Regions from separate parts of the Cytobacillus sp. OWB-43 genome, predicted to be linked through region 1. Evidence: predicted binding sites of a transcription regulator. Region 1 holds the regulator's gene; the other holds the start of a gene.

What was found. Region 1 encodes Rex, which represses fermentation and respiration genes when NADH is low (regulators of the CRP and FNR family bind a similar motif). Its sites were predicted from a motif close to TTGTGAAATATTTCACAA; they were not measured.
Region 2: a site for Rex is predicted at 1,603-1,620, ahead of qoxA (cytochrome aa3 quinol oxidase subunit II). Genes of this name have one in related genera too.

The regions. Positions count from the first base shown of each region.
Region 1 covers NZ_JAYEFF010000009.1:107,884-112,985, reverse strand. The annotation lists gene U9M49_RS21410 (ABC-F family ATP-binding cassette domain-containing protein) at 1-1,619, opposite strand, end outside; gene moaC (cyclic pyranopterin monophosphate synthase MoaC) at 1,763-2,245, shown strand; gene U9M49_RS21400 (redox-sensing transcriptional repressor Rex) at 2,269-2,907, shown strand; gene U9M49_RS21395 (DUF4305 domain-containing protein) at 2,937-3,140, opposite strand; gene U9M49_RS21390 (type II CAAX endopeptidase family protein) at 3,147-3,875, opposite strand; gene groES (co-chaperone GroES) at 4,142-4,426, shown strand; gene groL (chaperonin GroEL) at 4,487-5,102, shown strand, end outside.
Region 2 covers NZ_JAYEFF010000001.1:1,061,759-1,066,860, forward strand. The annotation lists gene U9M49_RS05205 (small, acid-soluble spore protein, H family) at 338-529, shown strand; gene U9M49_RS05210 (DUF3889 domain-containing protein) at 526-855, opposite strand; gene qoxA (cytochrome aa3 quinol oxidase subunit II) at 1,725-2,639, shown strand; gene qoxB (cytochrome aa3 quinol oxidase subunit I) at 2,684-4,630, shown strand; gene qoxC (cytochrome aa3 quinol oxidase subunit III) at 4,630-5,102, shown strand, end outside.

The DNA of each region.
Region 1 (5,102 bases):
TCAATTTCCGCCTTTTTATCCACATAGTAATCATAATCCCCTAAAAATTCCGTTGCTCCACTTGTTGATAACTCAATCACCTTTGTTGCGATCCTATTAATAAAATAGCGGTCATGAGAGACAAAGAGGAGCGTACCTGGAAAATCAATAAGTGCATTTTCAAGAATTTCTTTACTATCAAGGTCTAAATGGTTAGTCGGCTCATCTAGTATGAGGACATTTGCTCTTTGCAACATCAACTTAGCTAGTGCTAATCGTGCTTTTTCTCCACCACTCAATGTAGAGACAATTTTCAAGACATCATCTCCAGAGAAGAGGAAGTTACCTAACACGGTACGGACATCTTTTTCAGGCATGAGGGGGTAATCATCCCAGAGCTCGTTTAATACGGTTTTATTTGAACTCAAATCAGCTTGCTGTTGGTCGTAATAGCCAATGCGGATATTTGAGCCATATTGAAACGTGCCACCTAAAGCAGGTAGCTTGTCTACAAGGGTCTTCAATAAAGTCGACTTTCCAATACCATTGGGACCTACTAAAGCAATGGAATCGCCTCGAGACATGCGAAATGAAATGTGATCACTGATCTTTTCTTCTTGATAGCCAATTGCTAAAGAGTCAGCGGTTAGCACATCATTGCCTGATTGACGATCAATTTGAAAGCCGAATGTCGCTGATTTCTCATCCCCTTGGGGGCGATCCATTCGCTCCATCTTCTCAAGCTGCTTGCGCCGGCTTTGTGCACGCTTTGTTGTCGAAGCACGGGCAAGGTTGCGTTGAACAAAGTCTTCTAGTTTCGCAATTTCTTCTTGTTGTTTTTCATACATTTTCAAGTCACGTTCATAATTCGCTGCTTTTTGGTCAAGATATTTGCTGTAGTTACCAACGTATTTTTTAATATGGTTACGTGATAGTTCATATACCTGGTTGACGACTTTATCTAAGAAATAGCGGTCATGTGAGACAATTAAAATAGCACCATCATAACCACTAAGATACTGCTCTAGCCATGACAATGTTTCAATATCTAAATGGTTGGTCGGCTCATCTAAAATCAGTAAATCAGGTTTGGTTAACAATAATTTCGCAAGTGCAAGTCGCGTCCTTTGCCCCCCGCTTAATGCAGAAATTTTTGTATCATAGCTAAACGATTGAAAATTAAGGCCATGTAGTACAGAACGAATGTCTGCCTCGTATTGATAGCCACCTTGTTCTTTAAAGTTGACTTGCATTTGATCATAGGTTTTTAAAATTTTATCGTAAGCTTCACCGTTTTCGATGAGTGTTGCATCGCCCATCTGTGTTTCTAGTAAGCGCAGTTCCTTCTCTTGTTTGCGCAAATAATCAAACACGGTAAGCATTTCGTCCCAAATAGATAGCTCAGATTCTAGTCCTGTATTTTGTGCAAGATAACCGATTTTGGTTTCTTTCGATTGAATAATTTCACCGGAATCATAGGACATATGTCCAGCAATAATTTTTAAAAGAGTTGATTTTCCCGCACCATTACGTCCAACTAATGCAATGCGGTCTCTCGTTTGTACTTCAAGCTTTATATTCATTAATATAGGATCAGCCACAAAACTTTTCGAAAGCTGATTAACCTGTAATAATATCATTATATTTCACCTCTGTTATAGTGATAGTGTACCTTAATCAGGTGAGGTTCGGCAATAAAGTCACTATTTGGATAGAATATATAAAAAACTACATTACACAGATGAATCAAAATAGTGTATCATTTTCATGTGAGGTGTTATGAATGGCTGAATTTACACATTTTAATGAAGAAGGCAGAGCGAAGATGGTGGATGTGAGTGAAAAACCACAAACTGCCCGTACAGCAATTGCTCATAGTAGTATTGAGCTAAATCAAGAAATCTATCAGAAGATTACTGATGGCACAATGAAAAAGGGAGATGTGCTGGCTGTTGCTCAAGTGGCAGGTATTATGGCTGCGAAAAAGACATCTGATATCATCCCGATGTGTCATCCACTTGCCTTAACCGGTATTGATATATCTTTCAATTGGGAAGAGGTAGAGGATCAGTATGTGTTACATATTGATTGTACAGTGAAAACTAATGGGCATACCGGAGTAGAAATGGAAGCGTTGACAGCTGCTACAGCTACCGCTTTAACGGTATATGATATGTGCAAAGCAGTAGATAAAGGCATGGTAATAGGACCAACATATTTAGTAGAGAAAACCGGTGGTAAAAACGGTGATTTTAGAAGGGCTTAAGTAAATGGAATGGAGTGGAGCCTATGTCCAATGAATCAACGAAAATCCCTCAAGCAACGGCTAAGCGATTGCCTTTGTATTATCGTTTTTTGAAAAATTTACACGCATCAGGAAAGCAGCGAGTTTCTTCAGCAGAATTAAGTGAAGCGGTGAAAGTAGATTCTGCAACAATTCGACGAGATTTCTCCTATTTCGGTGCTTTAGGGAAAAAAGGTTACGGATATAACGTAAATTACTTATTAGGATTTTTCCGTAAGACACTCGATCAAGATGAAGTGACAAAGGTAGCGTTAATTGGTGTAGGGAATCTAGGTACAGCGTTTTTAAATTATAATTTTTTAAAAAATAATAATACAAAGATTGAAGTGGCATTTGATGTTTCAGAAAGTAGGGTTGGCACGTCTGTAGGCGAGGTACCTGTTCGTCATTTAGATGACCTAGAAAAGTTGATTGATGAGCACCATATTCAAGTTGTCATTTTGACTGTACCGTCTCATGCGGCACAACCAATTACGGATCGAATCGTTAAAAGTCATGTAAAGGGAATCTTGAACTTTACGCCAGCGCGGTTAACGGTTCCTTCCCATATTCGCATCCATCATATTGATTTGGCGGTCGAATTGCAATCATTAGTATACTTCTTAAAACACTATCCATCATAAAAAAGGAGCTGACCCGCATGGAGTCAGCTCTATTTTTTATCCTCTTTCTTTTTCATACGATAATGCATAGCGATTAATTTAATCCCGCCACCAATATCAAAAGTGGCAAAAATCAAAATGAAGATCGTTAAAAATCCCCAACCTCCACCGTTTTGAAGGTTAATAATTGCAAAATAAATAAATACAAATCCAAAAAGAAGGGAGATAATCCCTGTGAACAAAGGTGTTCTCATCTAACATCATCCTAATCTGCTAAAAATCATTTGTACCATTTCTAAGTCTGTCATATATTTTTCTAGCTTATCCATATTCAATTGAATCACAACGACAAAGGTATTCATCGCTACATGAGCAATGATCGGTACGAGAATACGATTGGTTTTTACATATAAAAACGCGAACGTAAAGCCCATCGCTGCATAAAGAAGTAAGTGCTCAATTTCCCCATGGGCGAGAGAGAAAATTAATGAACTAATCAGTGCTGATAAAAAGAAGTTCAATCGTTTATGCAAGGAACCAAAAATGATTTTCCTGAAAATGATCTCTTCTAAAATCGGCCCAATAATGGAAACAACAATAATCACAAGAGCAGACGTTTCAATTAATGACATAATTTGCTGCGTATTATCTGACCCCATATCAATGCCGAGCATTAATTCAATATTCGCTGCAACGGTTTGAGCAATAAATGCTAGCGGAATACCTGCAATCGCCCACCCGATAGAAGTCGATAATGGTGCTTGATTCCTCATTGACATCTCTTTGCTTTCTTTCCGTAAAAACCACAAAGTTAAGAGAAGGGTAATTGTAAAACTAATGACAATCCAGAGTGGCGGTGCAATTTTTGCAACCTCATCAAAGCTGTATCCTAACATATTACCTAGAAAAAGAATGGCAGGAACGCCAACGATGGCTGATAATTGCATGGCTATATAAATCATAATGATAAACCAATACTCTTTTTTCAATGGCTAGTCTCCTATTCTTAAAGAAGTTACACTAATATTTATTTTACCTGTTAAACACTATTAGTTTCAAATAGTACATCCTTATGAAGTGCATAAAACAAATAGAAGTTGTATAGAATGGAGAGGTTCGCATTTTTTTTTGCAAAATTGCAAGGTTCTTACTTGCAAAAAAGAGTAGTTTTGATTAATATAATAATTGTGTTAGCACTCAAGACTAACGAGTGCTAATAAAATAATTTTTGAATGAATTGAGGAGGTTGTTTCACTTGTTGAAGCCACTAGGTGATCGAATTATTATCGAGCTTGTTGAAACGGAAGAAAAAACTGCAAGCGGTATCGTACTACCAGATAGCGCGAAAGAAAAGCCTCAAGAAGGTAAAGTCGTAGCAGTAGGTACTGGACGTGTACTAGAAAATGGTGAACGTGTAGCATTAGAAGTTGCAGAAGGCGACCTTATTATCTTCTCAAAATATGCAGGAACAGAAGTGAAATACGAAGGTACAGAATACTTAATTTTACGTGAAAACGACATTCTTGCTGTGATCGGTTAATAAAAAAACAGCTATATACTTATTATAAAGATTTTTAACTATTAGAGGAGGTACTTAATAATGGCTAAAGATATTAAATTTAGTGAAGACGCTCGCCGCGCGATGCTTCGTGGTGTGGATACACTTGCAGATGCAGTAAAAGTAACTCTTGGACCTAAAGGACGTAACGTGGTTCTTGAGAAGAAATTCGGTTCTCCATTAATTACAAATGATGGTGTAACAATTGCTAAAGAAATCGAACTAGAAGATGCATTTGAAAACATGGGTGCGAAACTAGTTGCTGAAGTAGCAAGTAAAACAAACGACGTAGCTGGTGACGGTACAACAACTGCAACGGTTCTAGCGCAAGCAATGATCCGCGAAGGTTTGAAAAACGTAACAGCTGGTGCAAACCCAATGGGTATCCGTAAAGGGATCGAAAAAGCGGTTGCTACAGCAGTTGAAGAGCTACAAGCGATCTCTAAACCAATCGAAGGCAAAGAGTCTATTGCGCAAGTAGCATCCATCTCTGCTGCTGACGAAGAAGTTGGACAATTAATCGCTGAAGCTATGGAACGTGTAGGTAACGACGGTGTTATCACAATCGAAGAATCTAAAGGATTCACAACAGAAATGGATATCGTTGAAGGTATGCAATTCGACCGTGGATACAGCTCAGCTTACATGGTAACAGATA
Region 2 (5,102 bases), on a different contig from region 1:
AATTCCGAATAATGTTAATTTCCAGAGGACGAAATGTTTCCTAAGCCATTTTACCACGTTAAAGGCGCATATACAAAGGGAAAAAAGAGAAAATCACGAAAATACAGCTAATATTTTTAGAAAAAATACTTATATTAAAAAAGTGAATTAATTTAATTCCTATATCACGCCTATTAGTGTAATAAATTGGAAAGATGAACTAACGTCTACAAGTTGATAATCATTCAACTTCTAAACCGTTTGCCTATTTAAGTATATATCAAAAGCCTTATTATTGGTAGAATTGTGCACTAAATATTCAAACTGAATAAAATACTACGAGAGAGGATGTGAACTTATGGATTTAGCTAGAGCGAGGGAACTACTAAAAAGTCAAAACGAATATGAAGTAACTTTCGATGGCGTAAATATCGTCATTGTCGATCTCTATGAATTAACTAAAATGGCAAGGGTGTGCGAAAGAAACAACGTAGATAAGAATCAAGTTGTTCCACTCGCACAATTAATAGAAGAAAATACAATACGTTAACGGTCCGTTTTTTTCGTTAAAATACGGACGATTTTCTCCGAATCTTTATCATATTCAATAAACACATAGAGCCCATATTCTATCTCCTGTTGACGCATCCAAAGTTTAAACTTTTCTATTTCTGTCTCATCCTTTACTTCTTTTCCAAGATGCTGATAATCAACAATATCTGCTGATGGGTATTTTTCCTTTGCGATCATCATCGCTTCTTTACCCCATTTCGCATAAGAAGGTGCATCATAAACGGCAAAGCTTGTTTGAGGGCTTGAAATAAATATATAGCTAAACAACACTATGACAATTGAGAGAAACACTCTTTTCTCCATTTTCTCCTCACCTCTTCACTTTTATTTTTTGATGGAAATATTTATAGTTTTACTATCTTTTCAATGTTTATTCTTTATGAAAGTTTTTTTGGAAAATGGGTTATATAATGAAAGAAAAATTCAAAGCAAAACTTGCTAGTGCAAAAGTAAATATCAATAGATAAAGAAAAGCGGGCAAGTTAATGGTTAAAACTTGCCCGCTTTTCTTTATCTATTGTTCCATTAACCCTTATATCGTAAATGTCAACATAGCCTTTAAAAAATATAAGAAAATGTTCATTATTATTTCATTTGATTAGTTTTAGTTATGATTATTTTAATAAAAGTAATCGTACAACATCTAAAACAAAAAGTGGAAGACATAAAGGCCTATTTTGTTCTCTCAAGTAAATCATCTATTTCAATTATTTCTATTAAATGATGAATATCATCAGTCGGGTTATATACACCGTCTAAAAATTGATCAATATCAAATTTCTTTAACAAGATAACCCTCCTCTTTTTTCATCCGTTTCAAAACCATTCGAAGACTTCACACTTTTTTTGTGGGTACTGTTAGTCAAATACGCAATATCATTTATATTAATATAATAAATAAAGAAGCAACCTTTAAAATTTATTGAACGATACAATATTCATTTTTCAGTTTTTTCTTAAAATAGAGTATTTAAATAATATTATTTTTTCTTTTTACTTTCAGTTTCATGAACATTTTGTGACCAAATTCATCATTTGTTCATGAACATTTTGTGACACCTATCACATTCAATTGTTTTTAACCATTTATGATACTAACATAGGGTTACAGGCGTGATATTCACGTTCAAATAAAACAATAGATTTTTAGAAAGATAGAAAGGGGTACATCAATGAAATTGAAAAGGGCTCTTTTATTGGCTATAGTTGCCATTGCCGCTGTACTTGCTGGGTGTGAACCACTTACTGTTCTAAATCCTAAAGGTCCACAGGCCGAAGTCCAGGCTAACGATATTATGATGTCCATATGGTTAATGTCTGGCATTGTTATTGTAGTTTTTGCAATGCTTGCATATATGCTCATTAAATTTCGTTCATCTAAACAAGGAAAAGATTATGAACCACCTCACATCGAGGGAAATAAATGGGTGGAGGCAGTTTGTGTCGGAATACCTGTACTAATTGTTGCTTATCTATCATTTGTTTCTGTCCAAAGTAACTATAAAGTTGAAGCAACACCACCAGGGTATGAAGATAAGGAGCCATTAGTTGTATATGCATCATCATCTAACTGGAAATGGCACTTCAGCTATCCTGAAGAAGATATTGAAACAGTAAATTACTTATATATACCTACAGATCGAGCACTTGAATTTAAACTTTACTCATTCGGTCCAATTACCAGCTTCTGGATTCCACAACTTGGCGGACAGAAATATGCAATGGCCGATATGGTAACAACATTACATTTAGCTGCTGATCATCCTGGTGAATTCATGGGTAGAAATGCAAACTTCAGCGGAAAAGGTTTTGCTGAAAATACGTTTGATGTAACAGCAATGTCTCCAGTTGAATTTGAGGAATGGGTAGATGAAGTTCATCAAACAGCTGATCCAATTACTGAAGATAAATTTGAAGAGTTACTAGAGCCAGGTCACTTAGGTAAGATGACCTTTACTGGCACTCATTTAGACTTTAGCCCAGCACCTGAAGGGCATGAACATCATCAATCAAATGATGAAGATTCAGAAGAAAATCATGAAAATCATGATGAGCACGAAGGTCACACTGACCACAGTAGCCATTAATTAGATGAAGTGTCTATTGACATCTTCTGAAAGGAGTATACAGGATGGAGTTCTTTGAACGTTTTGCCATACCACATCCAAGTCCAGCTATTTATGCTTCAATGGTAGCAATTGCAATTGTTTCTATTGCCATTGTAGTTGGGATAACATATTTTAAAAAATGGGGTTATTTATGGCGTGAATGGTTAACAACTGTTGACCATAAACGATTAGGTATTATGTATATTATTGCAGCGATCCTCATGCTATTCCGAGGAGGCGCTGACGCAATTATGATGCGTGCGCAATTATCAGCACCTGAGAACAAATTGCTTGATGCACAGCATTATAACGAGATATTCACTACACATGGTGTTGTTATGATTCTCTTCATGGCTATGCCATTTATTATCGGGTTTATGAACTTTGTTGTTCCACTGCAAATTGGGGCTCGCGATGTTGCGTTCCCACGTCTTAATGCACTTAGCTTCTGGTTATTCTTTGCCGGTGCAATGTTATTTAATATCTCTTTCGTTATCGGAGGATCACCAGATGCAGGTTGGACATCTTACTTCCCGTTAGCAGATAATGAATTTAGTACCTCTGTCGGTACGAACTATTATATGATTGCGATACAGATTGCCGGTCTAGGTACATTAGCAACAGGTATCAACTTTATGACGACAATCTTGAAAATGCGTGCTCCAGGCATGACATTAATGAAAATGCCAATGTTTACTTGGTCAGCATTAATTACGAACGTTATTATCGTATTTGCTTTCCCTGTATTAACAGTTGCGCTTGCAATGGGTACATTAGATCGTTTATTCGGTACACATTTCTTTGCATCAACAAATGGCGGTATGGATATGTTATGGGCCAACCTTTTCTGGGTTTGGGGACACCCTGAAGTATATATCTTAATCTTGCCTGCATTCGGTATTTACAGTGAGGTAATCTCTACTTTCGCTAGACGTAACCTATATGGTTATAAATCAATGGTTGCTTCAATGGTAATCATTTCACTATTATCATTCGTTGTATGGGTTCACCACTTCTTTACAATGGGTCAAGGCGCTTTCGTTAACAGTATTTTCTCTATTACAACGATGGCAATAGCAGTACCTACCGGTGTAAAAATATTCAACTGGTTGTTAACACTGTATAAAGGTAAAATCGTGATGACAACGCCAATGCTTTACTCAATGTTGTTTATCCCACTTTTCACACTTGGTGGTGTAACAGGGGTTATGCTTGGTATGTCAGCAGCTGACTATCAATACCATAATACAATGTTCTTAGTTGCTCACTTCCATATGGTAATCATTCCTGGGGTTGTGTTCGCAATGCTAGCTGCCCTTTATTACTACTGGCCAAAAATGTTCGGCTTCATGTTAAATGATCGTCTTGGTAAAATCGGCGCTTGGATTATTGCGATTGGTACATTAGTTGCCTTTATGCCAATGTTCATCTCTGGTTTAGATGGTCAAGCTAGACGTATGTACACTTATTCTGAAGCAAGTGGATTTGGTATTTGGAATATGATTTCTATGGTTGGCGCCCTTATGTTAGCAGCTGGATTTGCGTTAATCGTTTATAATATTTACTATAGTTTCCGTTATGCACCAAGAGATATTGGTTCAGATCCTTGGGATGCACGTACACTTGAATGGGCTACACATACGCCAGTTCCTGAGTATAATTTTGCAACTATGCCTAAGATCGATTCCTATGAAACATTCTGGGATTCAAAGAAAAAAGGCACACCGTTATTCCCAGATAAAATTGAAAAGATTCACATGCCGAACAACAGTGGTATTCCATTCATTATGGGAATTATCTTCTTCATGTGGGGATTCTCGTTCGTCTTTGCAATGTGGATTCCGTTAATTATTTGTACACTAGGTATTTTCGCTTGTATGGCTTATCAATCATTTGAAAATGATCATGGAAGATATATTTCTATTGAAGAAATAGAAGAAACAGAAAAAGAATTGGGAGGTAAAAGATAATGAAGATTGATCACTCTCTCCCTCTTGAGTACAGTACTGATGAAAATCGCTTAAAGATTCTTGGCTTCTGGATTTTCCTCGGTGCGGAAGTTATGTTATTTGCAACATTATTTGCATCTTACTTTATTTTGTCAGGTGGTACAGGTGATGGCCCATCGGGTGCTGAAATTTTTGAAATCACACCTGTATTAATTGAAACACTCGTTCTATTAACAAGTAGTTTCACAATTGGCCTCATGGTTCACGCGATGAGACTTGGTCGCCAAAAAGCAATGATGGGATTCTTTATTGCAACAATCGTACTTGGGGCTATCTTCCTCGGTGTTGAAATTTATGAATTCGTTCATTATGTTCATGTTGGCGCAGGACTACAAACAAGTGCATTTAGTGCAATCCTATTAACCACTTTAGGAACACACGGCGCGCACGTAACTTTCGGGTTATTCTGGGGAACATGTATCCTAATTCAAGT